3 regions of the Chromobacterium sp. LK11 genome follow, and region 1 is predicted to be linked to each of the others. Evidence: predicted binding sites of a transcription regulator. Region 1 holds the regulator's gene; each other region holds the start of a gene.

Region 1 (7,222 bases):
TTGGCGGCGCATGCGGCCGAGCTGCCGGGTCTGATCGTGCTGATCGTCAAGAGCGCCTTGGGCCTGGAGCAGGCGGCGGGCGGCTTCGCCGGCTACGCGGTGAGCCAGGCGATGATGCTGGGCATCAAGCGCGGCCTGTTCTCCAACGAGGCCGGCATGGGTTCCGCCCCCAACGCGGCGGCGACGGCGACTTCGCGCCACCCGGCGAGCCAGGGCGCGATCCAGATGTTCGGCGTCTTCATCGACACCATGGTGATCTGCACCGCCACCGCCGCTATCATTCTGTTGTCCGGCGTGTACGACCAGGGCTTAAGCGGCGTGGCGCTGACGCAGAAGGCGATCGAATCGCAGTTCGGCCCGATCGGCGCGTCCTTCCTGGCGGTGGCGATGTTCTTGTTCGCCTTTTCCACCATCATCGGCAATTACGCTTACGCCGAGGGCAACGTCGAATTCATCCGCAGCAACAAGGGAATCTTGCTGGCCTTCCGCCTGATCGTGCTGGCGATGGTGATGTTCGGCGCGGTGGCCAGCCTGCCGCTGGTGTGGGACATGGCCGACTTCGCCATGGGCCTGATGGCCTTGATCAATCTGGTGGCCATCGTGCTGCTGTCGCGTTACTTCTTCATCGTGCTGAAAGACTACGAGCGTCAGCTGAAGCGGGGCGAGTCCACGCCGGTGTTCAAGGTGGCGGATTACCCGGAACTGGCGGCCAAGGTGGAAAAAGACATCTGGTAAGCCCAGGTCCGACACCGACAACAAACAGCCCGCGTTCAGACGCGGGCTGTTTTGCTGCGGGGCGGGCTCAAATGGTCTTGGAGTAGCGCGCCTGGGTGCGGCGCTCGCGCAGGTGCTTATCGAAGATCATCGCGATATTGCGGATCAGGAAGCGTCCTCTCGGCTCCACCATGATGAAGTCGCCGTCGAAGGACAGCAGGCCCAGTTGCTGGAACTCGCGAATCTGCGGCAGCTCCTCGGCGAAATATTCGGCGAAGTTGATGCCGTGAATCTCCTCCAGCGCTTCCACCGACAGCGAGAAGCGGCACATCAGGCCCTGGATGATGCTGCGGCGCAGGATGTCGTCGTTGTCCAGCGTCAGCCCGCGCAGCACCGGCAGGTGGCCGCTGTCCAGCGCCGCGTAGTAGCCGTCCAGGTCCTTGGCGCTTTGGCTGTAACAGGGGCCGACCTTGCCGATGGAGGACACGCCCAGGCCTATCATGTCGCAGTCGGCATGGGTGGAGTAGCCCTGGAAGTTGCGTTGCAGCCGGCCTTGGCGCAAGGCGGCGGCCAGTTCGTCGTCAGGCTTGGCGAAGTGGTCCATGCCGATGAACACGTAGCCGGCGTCGGCCAGGCGCTGCACCGAGTCCTGCAGGATGTCCAGCTTGGTTTCCGGCGACGGCAGCTCCGCCTCGTTGATGCGGCGTTGCGGCATGAACACGGTGGGCAGATGGGCGTAGTTGTACAAGGCCAGCCGGTCCGGTCCGATGGCGATCACCTTGTCCAGCGTGCGGCGCACCGATTCGCGAGTCTGCAAGGGCAGGCCGTAGATCAGATCGACGCTGACGGACTTGAAGCCGGCGTCGCGCGCGGCCTGGATCACCTCCAGCGTTTCCTCCTCGGACTGCACCCGATTCACCGCCCGCTGCACCTCCGGTTCGAAATCCTGGATGCCGACGCTGATGCGGTTGAAGCCGAGTGCGGCCAGTTTGAAGATTGTCTCCGCGCTGACTTTGCGCGGGTCTATTTCTATGGAATACTCCCCCTCCTTCAAGAACTCGAAATGAGTCTTGAGCAAGGTCATCAATCGTTCCAGTTGCGCGTCGGACAGGAAAGTCGGCGTGCCGCCGCCGAAATGCAGCTGTACCACTTGCTCGCGGCGGCCCAGACAGGAGGCGACCATCCGGACTTCCTTTTCCAGGTAGTCCAGGTACAAATCGGCTTTGCCGCTGTCCTTGGTGATGATTTTGTTGCAACCGCAGTAGTAGCAGATAGTGTTGCAAAATGGTATATGAGCGTACAATGATAAAGGTTTCCGGTTGGCGCCGATGCTGCGCTGCCGTAGCCAGTGGATGTAGTCTCTTTCGGCAAAACCCGGCGTAAAGCGATCCGCTGTCGGGTATGACGTATATCTAGGACCTGTCCCGTCGAGGCGCTCGATCAGAGCGCGGTCGAATTCAAAATGGGCAGGAGAAAATGGGTGGGTGGTCTTCATGTCGTATTTGGATGGCAAAACCTCTGGTGGACTGGTAAATTTGCGGAAATCCTGCGAATTTCGCTTTGATAAGGGTCAAGCTTCGTCGCAAGCTTGTACTAAACATGCCATGTCCGATCAGAACCATATCTCTTTGCATAACCTGAAGGTCTCCTGCTCCAACTGCAGCCTGAAGGAACTCTGTCTGCCTGTGGGGCTCAACCGCGAGGAACTGACCCAGCTCGACGCGGTGATCCGCCAAAGCCGCCGTCTGAAGCGCGGCGAGTATCTGTTCCGCAGCGGCGAGGGCTTCCGCTCGCTGTTCGCGGTGCGCACCGGCTTCTTCAAGACCAGCGTCGCCAGCCAGGACGGCCGCGAGCAGGTCACCGGCTTCCACATGTCCGGCGAACTGATGGGCCTGGACGGCATTTCCGCCAATGTGCACGGTTGCGACGCCATCGCGCTGGAGGACAGCGAGGTGTGCGAACTGCCGTTCAGCCGCATGGAGAGCCTGGGCCGCGAAATTCCCACCCTGCAGCACCATTTTTACCGGTTGATGAGCCGCGAGATCGTTCGCGATCAGAATGTAATGTTGCTATTGGGCAACATGAAGGCGGAAGAACGGCTGGCCGCCTTCCTGCTGAATCTGTCGCAGCGTCTGTCCACTCGCGGCTTCGCCGCCAATGATTTCATCCTGCGCATGAGCCGCGAGGAAATCGGCAGCTTCCTGGGCCTGAAACTGGAAACCGTCAGCCGCACGCTGTCCAAGTTCCAGCAGCAAGGCTGGATCACCGTCGATCACAAGCACATCCAGCTGGTGATGGTGGACGAGTTGAAGGCGCTGATTTCCGGCTGCGCCCACGCCAACGGGCATTGAGCGCGCAGCGCCGTATTGCTAAAGGCAGGCCATGGGCCTGCCTTTTTTCATGGGCTCGGGCTGCCGGCGATTTGCTGCAATAGCCGCGACAAGGGCGCTTCCTGCGGCCAGCCGGGCGGCACGGCGAAGCCGCGCGCCACTTCATGCCAGCAGCCGTCGGCGCCGGCTTGCAGTTCGGCCAGCAATTGCGGCGCCGCCGCCTCTTCCAGCTGCGCGCGCAATGCCGCCGCGGTGTGGGTCTGTTCGAAGCCAAGCCGCGCCGGCGCCAGCCAGCTGAGCCGGGGCAGCCAGGCCCAGCGCGAGTCCGCGTTCAGCGCCGGCCAGTCGCCGCGCAGCGGCCAGTATTGCCCGTACAGCGGCCGGGCGCCGGGCGGCGCTTGCGGCGAGGTGTCCCGGGCGTGGAACAGCCAGCCGCTGAGCCGGGCGCCGACCGCGCAGCCGTCGAAGCCCGCCGGCAGCATCGCTTGCGCCGCCGGGTGGCGGGACAGGCGCAGCTGGGTCTGCAGCTTGCGGGCTTTCAGCGCCCAGGCGTCGCGCAGGCTGGGGCCGGTCAGGGTGTCGGCGCTGCGGCCCAGTTGCAGGTAGAACTTGCTGGCGGCTTCCAGGTGCAGCGGCTGGCCGTCCAGGCGCAGCAGGAAGTCGAACTCGCCGACGGTGCGGCCGTCCGCGTCGCGCACCGGCAGATTGCTGGCGACCAGTTCGATGTGCGGCGCCAGGCGGAACCAGAACGACAGCAGCCGCTCGGCGTAATGGCCCAGGCGGCGGGTGGGCTGGCGCGCCAGCCAGTGCTGCAGCTCGGCGGGATCGGCGTCCAGCGCTTGCAGCAGCGCCGGGCCGTCGGCGCCCAGCAGCCGTTGCGGCGCGATGTCGGCGCCGCTGCGCCAAGGGGAGGGCGCGGAGAGCAGAAAAGCCAGATCGCGCACCGCCGGGTGCGCGTAGGGCAGGGGGAACGGCGGCTTATTCGCCATCCCGCTCGGGCGCGTCGCGGCGGACTTCGCCGTCGGCGGCGCGCTGCACCTGTTTGAGGAAGCCGCGCAGAATGTCGATCTCCTCGCGCAGCAGGCCGGCGCGGTTGAACAGGGTGCGCATCCGGCGCATCATGCGCTCGCTGTTGCGGCGGCGGAAGTAGCCTATCTTGTCCATGGTCTGTTCCAGGTGGCCGCAGAAGCCCTCCACCTCGCCCAGCGCCGCCGCGTCGCTGTCGGCGCGCAGGTAGTCGATGTCCACGCCGGTGTGGCTGAACAGCTCGTAGGTCATCACCTGCACCGCCATCGCCAGGTTCAGCGAGAAGTAGTCCGGGTTGCCGGGGATGGTGACCAGGCGGTTGCACTGCTCGACTTCTTCGATGGACAGGCCGAAGGTCTCGTTGCCGAACACCAGGGCCACCTGTTCGCCGGCCTGGGCGCGCGCGACCAGTTCCGGCGTGGTCTGGCGCGGGGTGGACAAGGGGGTGGTCAGTTCGCGGCGGCGGCTGGTCAGCGCGCAGGCGATGGTGACGTCTTGCAGCGCCTCGGCCAGGCTGGACACCACGGTGGCCTGCTCCAGGAGATCCACCGCGCCGGAGGCCAGCGTATTGGCTTCGTCGCTGGGAAACACTTTGGGTTCAACCAGATACAAGCGGCTCAGGCCCATGGTCTTCATCGCCCTGGCGGCGGAGCCGATATTGCCCGGATGGTTGGGGCGAGCCAACACCACGCGAATGTTTTTCAGAAAATCAGGTACTTGGGGTTTATTCATCAGCAGTTTCACATTAAAATAGCCGGCTTATCGAAAAGCCCGCGCGCCGTTTTGCGCGCAAGGCCAGCGCTTGCCGGATGGGCAGGCATGCCGCCTTGCCCGATTGCGCCGGGTTTTTCTTGTTCCTTAACCCAGATTGTTACTAGCAGGCGTCGCGTCATGTGGCGGACGTCTGTCATGGTTGAAAGTGTAGAGGCCGTCAATGCATCCGATGCTCAATGTCGCGGTGAAAGCCGCTCGCCGCGCCGGCAGTGTCATCCAGCGCGCGTCGCTGAATCTCGACGCGGTGCGCGTAGAGCGCAAGAAACACAATGACTTCGTGACCGAAGTGGACCGCGCCGCGGAAGAGTCCATCATCGCTTCCATTCTGGAAGCTTATCCCAAGCACGCGATTCTAGCAGAAGAGTCCGGCGCGAAAGGCATCGGTTCGTCGGAATACGAGTGGATCATCGATCCCATCGACGGCACTACCAACTTCCTGCACGGCCACCCGCAGTACGCGATCTCCATCGCGCTGGCGCACAAGGGCCAGGTGCAGCAAGCCGTGGTCTTCGACCCCAACCGCAACGATCTGTTCACCGCCTCGCGCGGCGTCGGCGCCTTCCTCAACGATCGCCGCATCCGCGTGTCCAAGCGCTTCATGATGAATGAGTGCGTGATCGCCACCGGTTTCCCGGTGTCCGACCAAAGCTATATCGACCAATACCTGGGCATGCTCAAGGACGTGCTGGCCAAGACCGCCGGCGTGCGTCGCGAAGGCGCGGCCTCGCTGGACCTGTGCAATGTGGCCTGCGGCCGCGTGGAAGGCTTCTGGGAGCTGAACCTCAAGCCCTGGGACATCGCCGCGGGCAGCCTGATCGTGCAGGAAGCGGGCGGCATCGTCACCGATCTGTCCGGCGAGCAGGGCTGGCTGGAGTCCGGCGACATCGTCGCCGCCAATCCGAAAGTGCTGGCGCAGCTGTTGCACACGCTGGCGCCGCATATTGGCAAATAAGCGCCGCCAGAGGGTTTTAGCGGTTAAGCGCATCACGGCGTCCCTGGGGACGCCGTTTTGGTTTGGAGCGTGATATGAAGCAGTTTTTGGGTTCGGTCGCCCTGGTGGTGGCGGATTACGACGAGGCCATCGCCTGGTATGTGGACAAGCTGGGCTTTGTCCTGCTGGAGGATGAGCATCAGGGCGAGGGCAAGCGCTGGGTGCGCGTGGCGCCGCCGGGGGCGAGCGAGTGCGCGTTGCTGCTGGCCAAGGCGAGCAATGCGCGGCAGCAGGCGGCGGTGGGCGCGCAAACCGGCGGCCGCGTCGGCTTCTTCCTGCATACCGACGATTTCTGGCGCGATTACCGCCGCATGGCGGCGGCGGGGGTCAGCTTTAGCGAGCAGCCGCGCGAGGAGGAATACGGCAGCGTGGTGGTGTTCGAGGATTTGTACGGCAACCGTTGGGATTTGCTGCAGTTGAAGTCCGACGTTTAAACGCCGGCTGGGCCCCGTTAACAACAAAGAGCCGCGCATTGCGCGGCTCTTTGTTGTTAACGTCGCCAAAAACCGCCGGCTCGTCGTCGGCAGCGGCTTGCGGCCGCGGCGGATAGGCGTCCGCTTCGTTCCAATCCAGATCCCAATCCAGATCCAGTTCGGCCAGCATGGCCTGGCGTCCGGCCTGGCGCTGTCCGGAGCGGCTTTGTCCGTGGGCCCCGCCTTTTTTCATGATGGGCGCGCAAGCGTGCGGATTGCGCGGTTTGATCGTGTGCATGGAATGCTCCTGTGCGTGAAGCCCGCTGCCGACAGCGGGCGGAAAACGGCGGCGCGGACGCCGCCGGGTAAATCAGTTGTGCACCATCAGGCTGGCCACCTTGGTGGTGATGATGTCCACCGCCGGATCATTGGCGCCGTGCGGCAGGATCACGTCGGCGAAGCGCTTGGTCGGCTCGATGAACTGGTTGTGCATCGGCCGTACCGTGGTCAGGTATTGCTCGATCACGCTGTCGGTGGTGCGGCCGCGCTCGGTGATATCGCGCTTGAGGCGGCGGATGAAGCGCACGTCGGAATCGGTGTCGACGAAGATCTTCAAGGACATCATGTCGCGCAGCGCGGCGTCGTACAGCGGGAACAGGCCTTCGATGACGATGACCGGCGCCGGCTGCACGGTGATGGTTTCCTCGGCGCGGGTGTGGTTGGCGAAGTCGTAGACCGGCATTTCGATGGCGCGGCCGTTGCGCAGATCGTCGATGTGTTCGATCAGCAGCGGCCAGTCGAAGGCTTGCGGGTGGTCGTAGTTGGTGGCCAGCCGCTGTTCGAAGGTCAGATGGCTCTGATCGCGGTAGTAATAGTCTTGAATGATCACTGCCGCCATCTCGGAGCCAATGGTTTCCAGCACTTGATTGGTCACCGTGGTTTTACCGCTGCCGCTGCCGCCTGCAACGCCGATG
Region 2 (7,222 bases), on a different contig from region 1:
GCTGACGCAGGTGGCGGACAAGGTCAGCGCCAGCGTGGAGACGGTCTGGCTCCAGAAGCCGGTGGCCCAGATCAGGCCCAGCGCGGCGCAGACGAAGACGGCGAACTTCCAGCCCAGCCGCCACAGGCCGACGCCGGCGAACAGGCCGGCCAGCGCCAGCGGCGGCACGCCCAGCAACAGCGCCTCCACCTGGGTGGCGAACCAGTCGATGCCGCCGCCGATGGCGTCGAAGGCGCCGGCGTTGTTTTCCAGCAGAAAGTGGATGATCTGGTTGACCCAGCTGCCTATCGGCAGCGGAGTCTGGGGACTGATCTCGGCCATGCGGCGTGTTCCTCGTCTCGCCGGACGCGCCCGGAACCGCGAAGGCCGTTCCGCCTCCGTGGCCGCGGCGCCCCTTGGGTTCAGTGATGGGCGGCCGCGCTCAGGCGGTGCTGGGACAGCTTGTTGAGCACGCTGCTGGGCGTGATCACCCCCAGACAGCGGCCGTCGTCGTCGCGCACCAGCAAGGGCTCGGTCTGGCCCAATAGCCGCTGCAACACGTCGGACAGGCTACAGGACGGCGCCACGTGCGGCGCGCCGTCGACGCGCGACGGCGACGCGGCTTCGATCAGGTCCTTGGCCTGCAGATAGCGCGAGGTGTCCACGCTCTTGAAGAAGTCGCGCACGTAATCGTCGGCCGGACGTTCGATGATTTCGCGCGGGCTGCCCACTTGCACCAGCCGGCCGCCCTCCATGATGGCGATGCGGCTGCCTATGCGCAGCGCCTCTTCCAGATCATGGGAAACGAAGACGATGGTGCGGCGCTGCTCGCGCTGCAATTGCAGCAGCAGGTCCTGCATCTCGGCGCGCTTGAGCGGATCCAGCGCCGAGAACGCCTCGTCCATCAGCATCAGCGAGGGGTTGACCGCCAGCGCGCGCACCAGGCCCACGCGCTGCTGCATGCCGCCGGAGAGTTCGTACGGGTGTTTGCCGGCAAACGGCGCCAGCCCCACTTGCTCCAGCACTTCCAGCGCCCGCGCCTCGCGCGCCTTGCGCGCGACGCCGGCGATTTCCAGGCCGAAGGCGGCGTTGTCCAACACCGTCCGGTGCGGCATCAGCGCAAAGCTCTGGAACACCATGCTCATGTCGCGGCGGCGCAGCGCCACCAGCTGCCTGGGCGTCAGCCGGGTCAGATCCTGGCCGTCCAGCAGGATTTGGCCGGCGCTCGGTTCCAGCAGACGGTTGATCAGGCGGATCAGCGTGGACTTACCGGAGCCGGACAAGCCCATCAGCACGAAGATTTCGCCGGCCTGCACCGAAAAGGACACGTCGTTGACGCCCACCACCGCCCCGGTGCGCCGGAACACTTCGTCCTTGCGTTCCCCGGCCCGCAGCAGGCGCATCACTTCCGCCGTCTTGCCGCCGAATACCTTGTAGAGATTCCTGACCTCGATCTTGCCCGACTGCATCCCTGTCTCCTTCGGCGCGGCCGCTGACGCGGCGACGGTGGATAAAGCGACGAATGTTTAATGTAAATCAAGGTTCACGATAGGAAGTAAGGGCTGCGCCAAATAACGGTATTCCGACAACAAGCCGTCTGAATCCGACATCCGCCCGCAAAACCAGCCGCTGCGGGCCTCATCGCCCGCTTTCATCGCCGCCGCGGTCCTTGCGGCGGCCGACAGTGTCGTAAAAAAACCGCAATCCGCCGCCCGCTGCGCAAAAAGCAAACGCCTGCCGCGGCCGGAGCGGGCAGGCGTGGAAGCGGAGCGGCGGCGAACGCGTTCTCTACGCCTCGCCAAAGTCTCGCGAGCGGGAGCGGAGTCAGATGAAAACCGCGGAGGAGGCGAAACGTAGTCGTGGCAGATAGCGTTTCGAAGCCTGACTCTCCGCGCCAGGCTCCACGACGCGCAGCAGATCGTAAACAGGTTCTCAGGGCCTAGCGGTCGATCACCAAATCGCTCAACGGCAAGCTGCAGCAAGGCAGGAAATAGCCCTGCTCCACTTCGCGCGGCCGGATGCCGCCCTGATGCCGCATGTCCACCCGCCCCTCCAGCAGGCGAGTCTTGCAGCTGCCGCACACACCGCGGGTGCAGGAGGACGGCAGCCGCATGCCCTGGGCCAGCGCCGCCGCCAACACCGTCTGCCCCGGCGCCACCGCCAACTCGTCCCCCATTTTGGCGAAACGAACCTTGAAGCCGCCGCCCTCGGCGCCGACCGGCGGCGTCCGCGCCGGCTGGTCCGGCTGCGCGGCGCCGAGTTCGGCGAAGCTGAAGCTTTCCTCGTGATAGCGGGCCATATCGAAACCGCACTGGCGCAACAGCTCGCGCACCGCGGCCATATAGGGCGCGGGGCCGCAGCAGAACACCTGGCGCGCGTGCAGGTCCGGCGCCAGGCGTTCGATCAGCGCCCGATCCAGCCGGCCGATCAGGCCGGCCCAGTCCGGCTCGCCCGTCCTGTGCTCGCAAATCACCGCCTGGCGGAAGCCGGGGTGGGCGCTGGCCAGCAGGCTCAGCTCCTTGCGGAACACGATGTCGCGCGGCGAGCGGGCGCTGTGCACGAACAGGATGTCGGCGTCGGCGGCCAGATCGGTCAACGCCCGGCTCATCGACATCAGCGGGGTGATGCCGCTGCCGGCGGACAAAAAAAGATACGGCGCGCCGGCGTGGCGCGCATAGCTGAATTCGCCGGCAGGCCCCAGCGCCCGCAGCGTCATCCCCGGCCGCAAATGCTCGTGCAGCCAGCCGGAGACGACGCCGCCGGGAATGCGCTTGACGGTGATGGACACCCGGTCCGGCCGGGTGGGCGTGGACGACAGCGTATAGCAGCGGTTGACCGCGACGCCGGCGATGTCCAGCTCCAGCGTGAGGAACTGGCCGGGCTGGTAGTGGAAACGACGCGGCGGCTCGGCGCGGAACACGAAGGTTTTCACGTCATGGGTTTCTTCCCGCGTCTGCACGCAGACGAGCGCGCTGTCTTCGCCGGCCCGCCACAGCGGCGGGTCGGCGGGCATTGGCCGATAATCCGGCTGGCCGGCCGGCTGCACATGGTCCGTGCTCACGTTATCCTCGCTCCAGGCCATGGCCCAGCCGCTGCACATACCAGTCGGTGAATTTTTCCACCAGCGCTTCGGTGTACGGCGAGTAAGGCCCGGGGCGATAAGCGGAACCGTTGACGCCGCGCTGCGACTCCTCCACCAGCCGGCGGTCCTGCAGATTGGTGGCCCGCCACACTCGGGTGAGGTTGTCCACCTCGTAGTCCACGCCCTCGACCGCGTCCTTGTGCACCAGCCAGCTGGTGCGCACCAGCGTGCTTTCCGCCGACAGCGGCAAGGCGGCGAAAGTAACGATGTGGTCGGCCATGAAATGGTGCCAGGAGTTGGGCTGGGTCCAGAACGACAGGCCGCCGGACGCCGGGTCGCGCAGCTCGCCCAGCAGCTTGCGGCAAGCCGCGCCGGTGTCCACGGTCTGGGACTGGCCCTTGCGGTCCAGCGGCATGCGCATGGCGCGATAGCCGGACGTCTCGGACAGGCGGTCGATTTCGGCCGACGGCAGCCCGCCGGCCTCCCAGCGCGCGTGGCTATCGGCGACGACGCGCTGGTAATCGGCCAGCCCGGCCGCCTGTTCCGCTCTGGGCGCGAAGCCGTAGCTATAGGCGTACAGCGAGACGGTCAGCTCCGGATGGTTGCTGGTGCAGTGATAGCACTCGCGGTTGTTCTCCATGGTCAGCTTCCAGTTGCCGGCCTCGACGATGTCCACCTGGGCCGCCACCTTGCAGTCGTCGATGCGGTGCGGCGCGAGATAAGGCGCCATCCGGCCCATCATCTCGTCGATGTCCTCCGGCGGCTGTTCGGCCAGACAGATGAACAGCAGCCCTTCCAGGTTTTTCAGCGCCACCGGCTTGAGGCTGTGATGCGAGGGGTCGAAACCGTCCGCCATGTGGTCGGCGAAGATCAGCCGGCCGGACAGATCGTAAGTCCATTGATGATAGGGGCAGACCAGATTGCCCACCGAGCCCTGGCGCTCGGCGCACAGCCGCGAGCCGCGGTGGCGGCAGACATTGTGAAAGGCCCGGACGGCCATGTCGTCGTCGCGCAGGATCAGGATGGGGTCGCGGCCCAGTTCCACGGTCAGGTAGTCGCCCGGCTCCGGTATTTCCGCGCTGACGCCGACGTAAATCCAGTGACGGCGGAAGATGTATTCGAGGTCGGCTTCGAACACCTGCGGCGAATGGTAGAACGGCGCCTCCAGGCTGAAGCCGGGTCGGCGGCGGGCCAGCAGTTCGCGCAGCGGGGCCGCGGAAGGAACGGAAATGACGCTGTGGGACATGTATCTCACCTCCAAGGCGGGCCGCTCAAAAATCGACGAGCTGATGTTGCCGCAGGTAATCCAGCACCGCTTGCGCTTTCTCGACGGAATCCCCCTGTTTTACGACGCGCCCGCCGCCGCCGGCCTCGCCGGCGATCGCCCCCAGCAGACGCTCCAGGCCGCTGCCGCGCTGCGCCGCCAGCGCCCGCGCGCGCCGCGCCGGCTCCAGCCTGGGCGCGGGCATGGGCGCCCCTGCCGCCGTCCGCCGCGTCAGCACGCCGCGCTGCAGGCCGGCCCAGGACCAGCGCGGCTCTGCGCCGTCCGGCCTGACGCTGGCCAGCAAGGGCGCCTGCGCCGCCAGCCGCCGCCGCCGGCCCTTGGCCAGGCCCTGCAGCGCCCGCCACTCCCCGTCCGCCTCGCTCAGTTCCAGCACCCCGGGCAGCAAGGGACGGTCCAGGCCTTCCGCCAGCAGATAGGGCAGCAGCGCCGACGCCTCGCCGCCGCCGGAGCGCTCGCCGCACAGAATCAGTTCGAAGCCGCCCAGGGCGGCGATCAGCGCCGGCGTCGGGTCGCTGTCCGCCGGCAAGTCCAGCACGGTGATGGCCGCCGCGCCCTGGGCCAGGTAGTCGGCCAGCGCGTCCTTGTCCGCGGCCCCGGCGTGCAGCACGACGAAGGCGCGGCCCAGGCGGCGCGCCAGCGCCAGCGCGGCCAGGTCGCCTGCGCCGGCGCAGGGCCGTCCGCTGACCGGATGCGCCGCCGGCGCCACCAACACCGCCGTTTTCGCTTCCGCGCCGGCGGCAAAGACTGTCTGGCTCATGAGCGCGCCTCCTTGCCTTCTCGCTCCAGCAAGGCCTGCAAGGCGTGGATGAAGGACTGGCAGTCGTCGATGACGCTCAGGTCCGCCCGTTTGACCATGGGCGCGGCCGCGTCCAGATTGACCGCGATCACGTGGCGACAGGCCTTGATGCCTTGCAAGTGCTGCACTGCGCCGGAGATGCCCAGCGCCAGATAGGCGCTGGCCTGCACGCTGCGGCCGGTGGCGCCCACTTGCTGCTCGCGGCGGAAGCGCCCGTCGTCCACCGCCACCCGCGACGCGCCCACCGCCGCGCCCATGGTTGCCGCCAGCCGCAGGAAGGCCGGCACGTCGCTGACCCCGTTGCCGGCGGCCAGAATCAGGTCCGCCTCCTCCAGCGCCAGCTGCGAGGCCGGGCTGACGACGCTGCCCAGGTCCCTCACCCGCTCCGCCGCCGCCTCCGCCGCGCCGGCCTGCCGGCGTCCCAGCCCGACGAAGGGCAGCCGGGCATCGGCGACGCCGCGCGCCAGCAACAGCGCCTCGGCGGGGGCGTGCACGCTGAAGCCCGCGCCCGGCCGGCGGCGGCGCGCGCCGTCGGCGGCGATTTCCACGATGTCGGTCAACACCGACAAGCGCTCGCGGCAGGCGAAGCGCCGGCCCAGGTCGGCGTCGTCGCCGCGGTCGGCGAACAGGATGTGACGCGGCGTTTCTTGCCGCCACAGCCGCCGCAGCAAGGCCAGCTTGGCCTCCGGCGCGAAGCCCGGGTCGGCCGGCGTCAGCGCGCGGTCCAGCGCCAGTTCGGCCAGTTCGGCGTCGGCGCAGCCGTCCATGCCGAACAAGACCGCCAGCACCTCCTCCCGCGGACCGGCCAACAGGGCGGCGGCGGCGATGGCCTCGCGCGCCGCCTCGTCCAGCTGGCCGCGTTCGGCGTGCGCCACCACCAGCACCCGGCCGTCGAACGGCCCGGCGCTGCGCAAGGGCTTGGCCGCCGCCATGCTTGCCGCGGGCGGCGCGTCGCGCCGGCCGCCGTCCTCGCCCAGCACGATGCGCTTGAGCCCGCCCGGCGAGCGCACCCAGGGCCGGCGCGGGTCCACCCGCGGCGCGGTTTGCGTCCTGCTCTTCATACCACCTCCCTCTCGACCGCGCCTTGCCCTTGCGCCGGCTCATGGCCGGCGTCCAGCAGGCGCTCCGCCACCAGTTCCGCCAATTCCACCACCTCCGCCCGCGCGCCGCCGACGCCTTCCAGCATCGCGGTGCAATTGGGACAGGCCACCGCCACGCGGTCGGCGCCGGCGGCGCGGACATCGTCCATGCGCATGTCCGGCACGCGGCGCGCCCCGGGAATATCGGTGAAGGCCGCGCCGCCGCCCCAGCCGCAACAGCGGGCGTCGCGGCCGGAACGCTCCATCTCCAGCACCTGGATGCCGATGCCGGCCAAAACGCGGCGCGGCGCGTCGTAAGCGTCGTTGTAGCGGCCGAGATAACAGGGATCGTGATAGCTCAGCGGCGCGGCCGAGGCGCGGGGCCGCACCCTGATCGCCCGCGTCTCCAGCAGTTGCGCCAGCAGCCGGCTGTGGTGCCAGACTTCGTAACGGCCGCCCAGCGCCGGATATTCATTGGCCAGGCAATGGAAGACATGCGGGTCCGGCGTGACGATGCGGGCGAAGCGATAGCGGGCCAGCGTGGCGATATTGGCTTGCGCCAGCCGCTGAAAACCGGCCTCGTCGCCCAGCCGGCGCGCCAGGTCGCCGCAGTCGCGCTCGGCCTCGCCCAGCGCCGCCACGCGCAGGCCGGCGGCCTTGAGCACGGTCAGCAAGGCGCGCAAGGCGCGCTGATAGCGCATGTCGAACGCGCCCTCGCCCGCCAGCAGCAGCCAATCGACGGCCTCGCCCTCGCGCAGCAAGGGCAGATCCAGATCCGCCGCCCAGTGGTAGCGGGCGCGCAGCGGATGGCCGCCGACGGTGTCGGTATGGCGCAGATTGGCCAGCGCCGCCGCGCCCTTGCCCGGCAGCTCGCCGCGCGCCAGGGTCAGATGCCGACGCAGATCGATCACCGCGTCGACGTGCTCGATCAGCATCGGGCAGCTTTCCACGCAGGCGCGGCAGGTGGTGCAGGACCACAAGGTGTCCGCCGCCAGCGCGCC
Region 3 (7,222 bases), on a different contig from region 1:
CGCAGATTGCTCAATTCCTTTTCCGCGATCAGCTTGCACAGATTGCCGACGCCGGGGGAATGCACTTCCACGCCAAGGTAGTCCTGGGCCGGATTGGCGGCGGCGATTTCGGCGGTGGCGCCGCCCATGCCGAAGCCGATCTCCAGGATCTTGGGCGCGGCGCGGCCGAAGGCCTGCTCCAGATCGATGCGCTCGGGGCGGTATTCGATGCCCCAGCGCGGCATGCCTTCGTCCATCGCGCGTTGCTGGCCGGGAGACAGATGGCCTTGGCGCAGCACGAAGCTGCGGATGGCGCGTTGAAATGCCGGATTTTCCATAGAGAAGCCTGCTGAAAACTCAAAAAAACCGCGATGTTACCGAATCTTGGCCGCCGAGGCGAGCGCGGCGGCGATGCGTTCCGGCGCCAGGGCCAGCGCCGTCAGGTAGCCGGCGGTGTCGGGCCAGAGCAGTTCCGGCAGCAATTCCCGGCGCAAACGCCGGTTGCTGAGCCGTCTGGACTCCATCATATAAGACCATAGACCAGCGGAGACCCGGGCGCGGACTTCCTCGCGCGGCAGCAGCGGCGGCAAGGTTTGGCCAAGCGCGGCGGCGAGCCCGCGATACCATTCGCTGATCGGCAGCGGCTGATCGTCGCTGACGTTGTATACGCGCGGGCCGCCGCGGCATTGGCGCAAGGCGGCCGCGCAGGCAGCGGCGAGGTCGTCGGCGTGGATGTGATTACTCCAGCTGTCCTCTTCCGGGCGGATCAGCGGCGTTTGCGAGGCGAAGCGGCTCAGCGGCAGGCGGTCGTCGGCGTAGATGCCCGGCGCGCGCAGCACCGTCAGCTGGCTGCCGTGGGCGACGGCGAAACCGCGCAATTGGCTTTCCGCGTCCAGCCGCCGCCAGGCGCGGTCGTTGTGCGGGCGGGGGCGGGCGCCTTCGTCCAGCAAAGCGCCGTCGGCGTTGCCGTACACGCCGCTGGTGCTGATATAGACTAGGCGCTGTGGTATCCTGCAACCTTTTGCCAACGCAGACAACAACTTGCGCATGCGCAAGTCCTTGCGGCCGGTTTCCTGGGGGGGAGCGGTCAGCAGCAGATCGTCGGCCAGGCCGGCCAGGCGGCGCAAAGTGGCGGGGTCGTCCAAGTCGCCGCGAATGGGCGTGACGCCCTGGCGGCGCAGCGCTTCGGCGCTTGCGCTGGAACGGCACAGCGCCAGCACCCGCCAGCGGCGGGTCAGTTCCGGCAGGGCGCGGCGCGCGACATCGCCGGCGCCGATGATCATCAAGGTTCGCATGATGCGCATTTTAGCCAGATATTGAGTAGAGGAAACAGATGACAGCGCAGGTGAAAGTGCTCCCTAGCGGGCATACATTTGGCGTCGAGCCGCATGAAACCGTATTGGAAGCGGCATTGCGCCAGGGCGTGGGCCTGCCCTACGGCTGCCGCGACGGCGCTTGCGGCGCCTGCAAAGGCAAGGTAGTGGAAGGCGAAGTGAGCCAGGACGGCTTCCAGGAAAAAGCCTTGACCGAGGCCGAGCGCGCCCAAGGCATGGCGCTGTTCTGTTGCGCCCGCCCTCAGGGCGACATCACCATCGAGGCGCGCGAAGTGGCCGGCGCCGGCGACATCCAGATCAAGACCCTGCCGTGCCGCGTCGAAAAAATCGAAAAAATCCACGACGTGGCGGTGCTCAAGCTCAAGCTGCCGGTTTCCGAGCGTTTGCAGTTCAAGGCCGGTCAATACATAGACATCCTGATGAAGGATGGCAAGAAGCGCAGCTTCTCCATCGCCAACGCGCCGCATGACGACGCCTTCCTGGAACTGCACATCCGCCATCAGCCCGGCGGCTCGTTCTCCGACTATGTGTTCAGCCAGATGAAGGAGCGCGAGATCATGCGCTTCAAGGGGCCGCTGGGTTCCTTCTTCCTGCGCGAGGATTCGGACAAGCCCATCCTTTTCGTGGCCAGCGGCACCGGTTTCGCGCCGGTCAAGGGCATCATCGAGCATGCGATCCATAGCGGCATCCAGCGCGAGATGGTGTTTTACTGGGGCGCGCGCACCAAGGCCGACCTCTATATGGCGGAGCTGGCCGGCGCCTGGCAAGCGCAGAACCCCAATATCACCTTCATCCCGGTGCTGTCCGACGCGCTGCCCACCGACGAATGGGCGGGCCGCACCGGCTTCGTCCACCAGGCGGTGCTGGAGGATTTCGACAACCTGTCCGGCTATCAGGTTTACGCCTGCGGCGCGCCGTTGATGGTGGAGGCCGCGCATGGCAGCTTCACCCGCGAGCGCGGCTTGCCGGAGGACGAGTTCTTCTCCGACGCCTTCTTCCTGTCCAAGGACATGGGCGGCAGCAAGTGAGGATGCCGGCCAGGCATCCATGACGTGAGCCAGTTTTTGCAGCGAAACTGATTCGAACTGTATCGCCGTATGAACAACTGTAATGATATAAGTTTCTGATTTTTAGGAAATGAGCCCTTGGCGCGAGCCAGGGGCTTTTTATTTGTCTTGCATCAAACTTGGAGGTCATGCCGTTTGATTTGGGTCAATGGGCGGGCGGCCCAACTGGCTAAGATGAGGGTCAAGAAACCTATATGGGGCGTGGCCCCGGAAAAGGAGTGGCGATGGAACTTCTGACTCTGCTTCTCTCCGACGATGTCGGCATTTTAAGCCTGGTGACCATTGTGGTGACCACCTTGGTGGTGCTGGGCGCTCTGGTGGCGATTTTCAAGAACGTGAAAAAACCGGAGTGAGCGCCTGAGCAAACAGGATACGTTTATCCTCTTGATGTGTGTGTTGGTGGATGCGGTGGTGGGCCGCATCCACTTTTTTTTGCGTGTTGCGCGTTGGCGCCGGTCTGATTCTCCTCGTCGGCCGCGGCGGTGCGGCCGGACCCGACCTCCCCAACTCTCCTTGCCCCGATGTCTCCCTTCCTGAACGAAGCGCCGCTCTCTCCGGCAAGTTTTCGTGCGTTCGAATAGTTAGAAATTGTTTAATAAGAATTAAATAAATATTTTGTGCACTGCACATTTTATTATTTTGTCATTCCAATGAGGGGGTTCTATAAAGCTTTTGTTCTATTGCCATTGTGGGAGGGATAGGGCGAAGGGGCGCTATTTGATGCAGGTCAAACGGATGTTCGACTGTTCTGGCGATCACTAAATCCGAGGTATACCATTGTCTCAGATGATAAGAATTTAATTATATAACAACAGATTTGCAGGTTAATGTACTCTCACGGAGAACGAAAATGTCTACGGAAACTGAAACCCAAGGCGGCGGCGCTCCCAAGCTCAAGCTTGGCGCGCTGACCGCTCTGGTGGTGGGCTCCATGATCGGCGGCGGCATCTTCTCGCTGCCGCAGAACATGGCGGCGGGCGCCGGAGCCGGCGCCATCTTGATCGGTTGGGTGATTACCTTCTTCGGGATGTTGACTCTGGCATTCGCCTTTCAGATGCTGGCCAATCGCAAGCCTGAAGTGGAAGGCGGCGTTTACGGCTACGCCAAGGCCGGTTTCGGCAACTACATGGGCTTCAACTCGGCCTGGGGTTACTGGATTTCGGCCTGGATCGGCAACGTGTCCTACTTTGTGGTGATGTTCTCGGCGCTGGCCTTCTGGTTCCCGGTGTTCGGCGAGGGCAATACCACCACCGCCATCGTCTGCGCGTCCATTCTGCTGTGGGCCTTGCATTTCCTGGTGTTGCGCGGCGTGCACGGCGCGGCCTTCATCAACACCATCACCACCGTGGCCAAACTGGTGCCGCTGGCGCTGTTCATCCTGCTGGTCATCTTCGCTTTCAAAGTGGATACCTTTAATCTGGACTTCTGGGGCTCGGCCAAACTCGGCTCGGTCGTCGATCAAGTCAAGAGCACCATGTTGGTGACGGTGTGGGTGTTCATCGGCATCGAAGGCGCGTCGATGTTCTCCAGCCGTGCGGAAAACATGAAAGAAGTGGGCAAGGCCACCGTGATCGGCTTCCTGCTGACCATCGCCCTGCTGGTAGCGGTGTCGGTGCTGTCGCTGGGCGTGATGTCGCAAGCTGAACTGGCCGCGCTGAAAAACCCGTCCACCGCCTATGTGCTGGAAAAAGCCATCGGCCCCTGGGGCGCCAATCTGATGAACGCCGGCCTGGTGATTTCGGTGGGCGGCGCGCTGCTAGCCTGGACGCTGCTGGCTTCGGAAGCGCCCTACCTGGCGGGCAAGGACGGCGTGATGCCCAAGGTATTCGGCACCACCAACGCCAATGGCTCCCCGGCCGCCTCGCTGTGGCTGACCAACGGCCTGATCCAACTGTTCCTGATCATCACGCTGTTCAGTTCCGCGGGATACCTGGCGCTGCTGTCGCTGGCCACTTCGATGATTCTGATTCCTTACCTGTTGTGCTCCGGCTACGCCTTGCTGGTGGCCAAGCGCGGCGAGGGCTACGCCCAGGGCGAATCCAGCGGCAAAGAGTTCAGCATCGCCGCCGTCGCTTCGGTCTACGGTGTTTGGCTGATCTACGCCGCCGGTCTGAAGTATCTGTTCCTGTCCATGGTGCTGTACGCCCCGGGTCTGCTGTTCTACCTGTGGGCTCGCAAGGAACGCGGCGAGAAAGCGTTCACCGGCGCCGAGGCGGTACTGGCGGCACTGATTGTAGTGGCGGGCTTGTTCGCCGCCTACGAACTGGCTACCGGAGCGCTGACGCTCTAAGCCGGAACCTTGTAAGAAGATTACCGGAGGCGCGCGAGATCCACGGGCCTCCACCAGCTCCCCCAATATCATTAAGGAGTTTGTCATGACCAAGTTTGGTGTTCATTCCGAGTGCGGCAAGTTGCGAACTGTGATGGTGTGCCGTCCCGGCCTGGCGCATAAGCGCCTGACCCCGGACAACTGCCACGGCCTGTTGTTCGATGACGTGATCTGGGTTGAGCGCGCGCAAAAAGACCATGCCTACATGGTTGAGCAAATGCGCTCCCGCGGCATCGAGGTGGTGGAGGTGCACGACGCGCTGGCCAAGGTATTGGACGACAAGGCTTCCCGCGCCTGGATCCTGGACCGCAAGGTCAAGGCCGACAACGTAGGTATCGGCATGTTGCGCGATCTGCGCAGCTGGCTGGATGAAATGCCGTCTTCGCAACTGGCCGAGCATCTGGTGGGCGGCATCGCCAAGTTCGAACTGCCGTTCGACCCGAAAGGCCTGTTCGGCGGCTACCTGGACCAGTCCGAATTCGTGCTGCCGCCGGTGCCGAACAGCCTGTTCCAGCGCGACCCGTCTTGCTGGATCTATGAAGGCGTGACGCTGAACCCGATGTACTGGCCGGCTCGCCGCCAGGAAACCCTGATTCTGCAATCCATCTACAAATTCCATCCGATGTTCGCCGGCAAGGTGAAAGTATGGTGGGGCGATTGCGACCAGGAACACGGCCCGGCCACGCTGGAAGGCGGCGATGTGATGCCGATCGGCAACGGCGTGGTCCTGATCGGCATGGGAGAACGCACCAGCCCGCAGGCGGTGGTGCAAGTGGCCAAGCGCGTGCTGGGCAAGGAAGGCGGCGCCACTCGCGTGATCGCTTGCCAGATGCCTAAGTCCCGCGCGGCGATGCACCTGGACACCGTGTTCAGCTTCCTCGACATCGACTTGCTGTCGCTGTTCCCGGACGTGGTGGACGACATCACATGCACCAGCATGTACGCCGGCGACCGCGAAGGCGAAATCCGCTTCGAACGCCATGAGGGCGTGCACCTGGTGGAAGTGGTGCGCCAGGCGCTGGGTCTCAAGGAAATCCGCGTGATCCAGACCGGCGGCGACGCCTACCAGCGCGAACGCGAACAGTGGGACGACGGCAACAACGTGGTGGCGCTGGATCGCCGCGTGGTGGTGGCCTACGACCGCAACACCTACACCAACCGCCTGATGCGCGAGCACGGCGTGGAAGTGATCGAGATTCCGGCTTCCGAGCTGGGCCGCGGCCGCGGCGGCGGTCACTGCATGACTTGCCCGATCACTCGAGACGAAGTGAAAGTGTAATTCGGCTGTAGTATCCCGGCCGCGGGCGCGGCCGGGAGGACAACTTAAAATTCATGTGCAAAAAGACAGGTTGACCGCCGGTTTCCCCGGAAACGACGGCCGGCTTGCCCAGACTCTAATCAGGAGCAATATCATGGCTTTCAATCTGCGCAACCGTAACTTCCTCCGCATGCTGGACTTCACCCCGCGCGAAATCCGCTACATGCTCGACCTGGCCCGCGACCTGAAGCGCGCCAAGTACACCGGCACCGAACAGCAGCACCTGAAGGGCAAGAACATCGCCCTGATCTTTGAAAAAACCTCCACCCGCACCCGCTGCGCGTTTGAAGTGGCCTGCTACGACCAGGGCGCCAACGTGACCTACCTCGGGCCGTCCGGTTCGCAAATCGGCATCAAGGAATCGATGAAGGACACCGCCCGCGTGCTGGGCCGCATGTATGACGCGATCGAATACCGCGGCTTCGACCAGCACATGGTGGAGACCGAATTGGCCAAGTTCGCCGGCGTGCCGGTGTACAACGGCCTGACCGATGAATGGCACCCGACCCAGATGCTGGCCGACGTGCTGACCATGTGGGAAAACAGCGACAAGCCTATCTCCCAGATCAGCTACACCTATCTGGGCGACGCCCGCAACAATATGGGCAACTCCCTGCTGGTGATCGGCGCCAAATTGGGCATGGACGTGCGCATCGGCGCGCCCAAGCACCTGTGGCCGACCGACGAGCTGGTGGCGCAGTGCCGTGAAATCGCCGCCAAGACCGGCGCGCGCATCACGCTGACCGAAGACGCCAAAGCCGCGGTCAAAGGCACCGACTTCATCCACACCGACGTATGGGTGTCGATGGGCGAGCCGGCCGAAGTCTGGGCCGAACGCATCAAGCTGCTGAAGCCTTACCAAGTGAACGCCGCGCTGATGGCCGCCGCCGAAAACCCGCAAGTGAAGTTCATGCACTGCCTGCCGGCCTACCATAACAGCGAAACCAAGGTGGGCAAGGAAATCGCCGCGCAGTATCCGGACCTGGCCAACGGCATTGAAGTGACCGAGGACGTGTTCGAGTCCGAAGCCTGCATCGCCTTCGAACAGGCCGAGAACCGCATGCACACCATCAAGGCCATCCTGGTGGCCACGCTGGGCGATTGATCCGGTCTTAGGCATCCCTAACTGCACTTTTGCCGGCCAAGGCTTCCCTGACCGGGAACCTTGGCCGGTTTCACATCAAGAACGCGGCTC

Evidence for each region. Region 1 encodes FNR, which switches genes on or off when oxygen is low (the NO sensors DNR and NnrR bind a similar motif). Its sites were predicted from a motif close to TTGATNNNNATCAA; they were not measured.
Region 2: a site for FNR is predicted at 1,506-1,519, ahead of VK98_RS01265 (glycine betaine/L-proline ABC transporter ATP-binding protein). Genes of this name have one in related genera too.
Region 3: a site for FNR is predicted at 2,516-2,529, ahead of VK98_RS23340 (DUF3149 domain-containing protein). Genes of this name have one in related genera too.

What each region holds. Positions count from the first base shown of each region.
Region 1 is NZ_LDUR01000011.1:83,099-90,320, forward strand. Features, by position in the region: gene VK98_RS07450 (sodium:alanine symporter family protein) at 1-735, shown strand, start outside; gene hemN (oxygen-independent coproporphyrinogen III oxidase) at 803-2,209, opposite strand; gene fnr (fumarate/nitrate reduction transcriptional regulator Fnr) at 2,319-3,065, shown strand; gene VK98_RS07465 (DUF1853 family protein) at 3,113-4,033, opposite strand; gene VK98_RS07470 (RNA methyltransferase) at 4,023-4,802, opposite strand; gene VK98_RS07475 (inositol monophosphatase family protein) at 5,005-5,796, shown strand; gene VK98_RS07480 (VOC family protein) at 5,871-6,269, shown strand; gene udk (uridine kinase) at 6,619-7,222, opposite strand, start outside.
Region 2 is NZ_LDUR01000002.1:93,570-100,791, reverse strand. Features, by position in the region: gene VK98_RS01270 (proline/glycine betaine ABC transporter permease) at 1-321, opposite strand, end outside; gene VK98_RS01265 (glycine betaine/L-proline ABC transporter ATP-binding protein) at 402-1,448, opposite strand; gene VK98_RS01260 (hybrid-cluster NAD(P)-dependent oxidoreductase) at 1,919-3,040, opposite strand; gene VK98_RS01255 (aromatic ring-hydroxylating dioxygenase subunit alpha) at 3,042-4,307, opposite strand; gene VK98_RS01250 (hypothetical protein) at 4,333-5,103, opposite strand; gene VK98_RS01245 (electron transfer flavoprotein subunit alpha/FixB family protein) at 5,100-6,203, opposite strand; gene VK98_RS01240 (DUF3483 domain-containing protein) at 6,200-7,222, opposite strand, start outside.
Region 3 is NZ_LDUR01000016.1:250,301-257,522, forward strand. Features, by position in the region: gene trmB (tRNA (guanosine(46)-N7)-methyltransferase TrmB) at 1-317, opposite strand, end outside; gene VK98_RS11860 (NAD(P)H-binding protein) at 354-1,274, opposite strand; gene VK98_RS11865 (CDP-6-deoxy-delta-3,4-glucoseen reductase) at 1,313-2,341, shown strand; gene VK98_RS23340 (DUF3149 domain-containing protein) at 2,605-2,733, shown strand; gene arcD (arginine-ornithine antiporter) at 3,231-4,670, shown strand; gene VK98_RS11875 (arginine deiminase) at 4,756-5,988, shown strand; gene VK98_RS11880 (ornithine carbamoyltransferase) at 6,122-7,132, shown strand.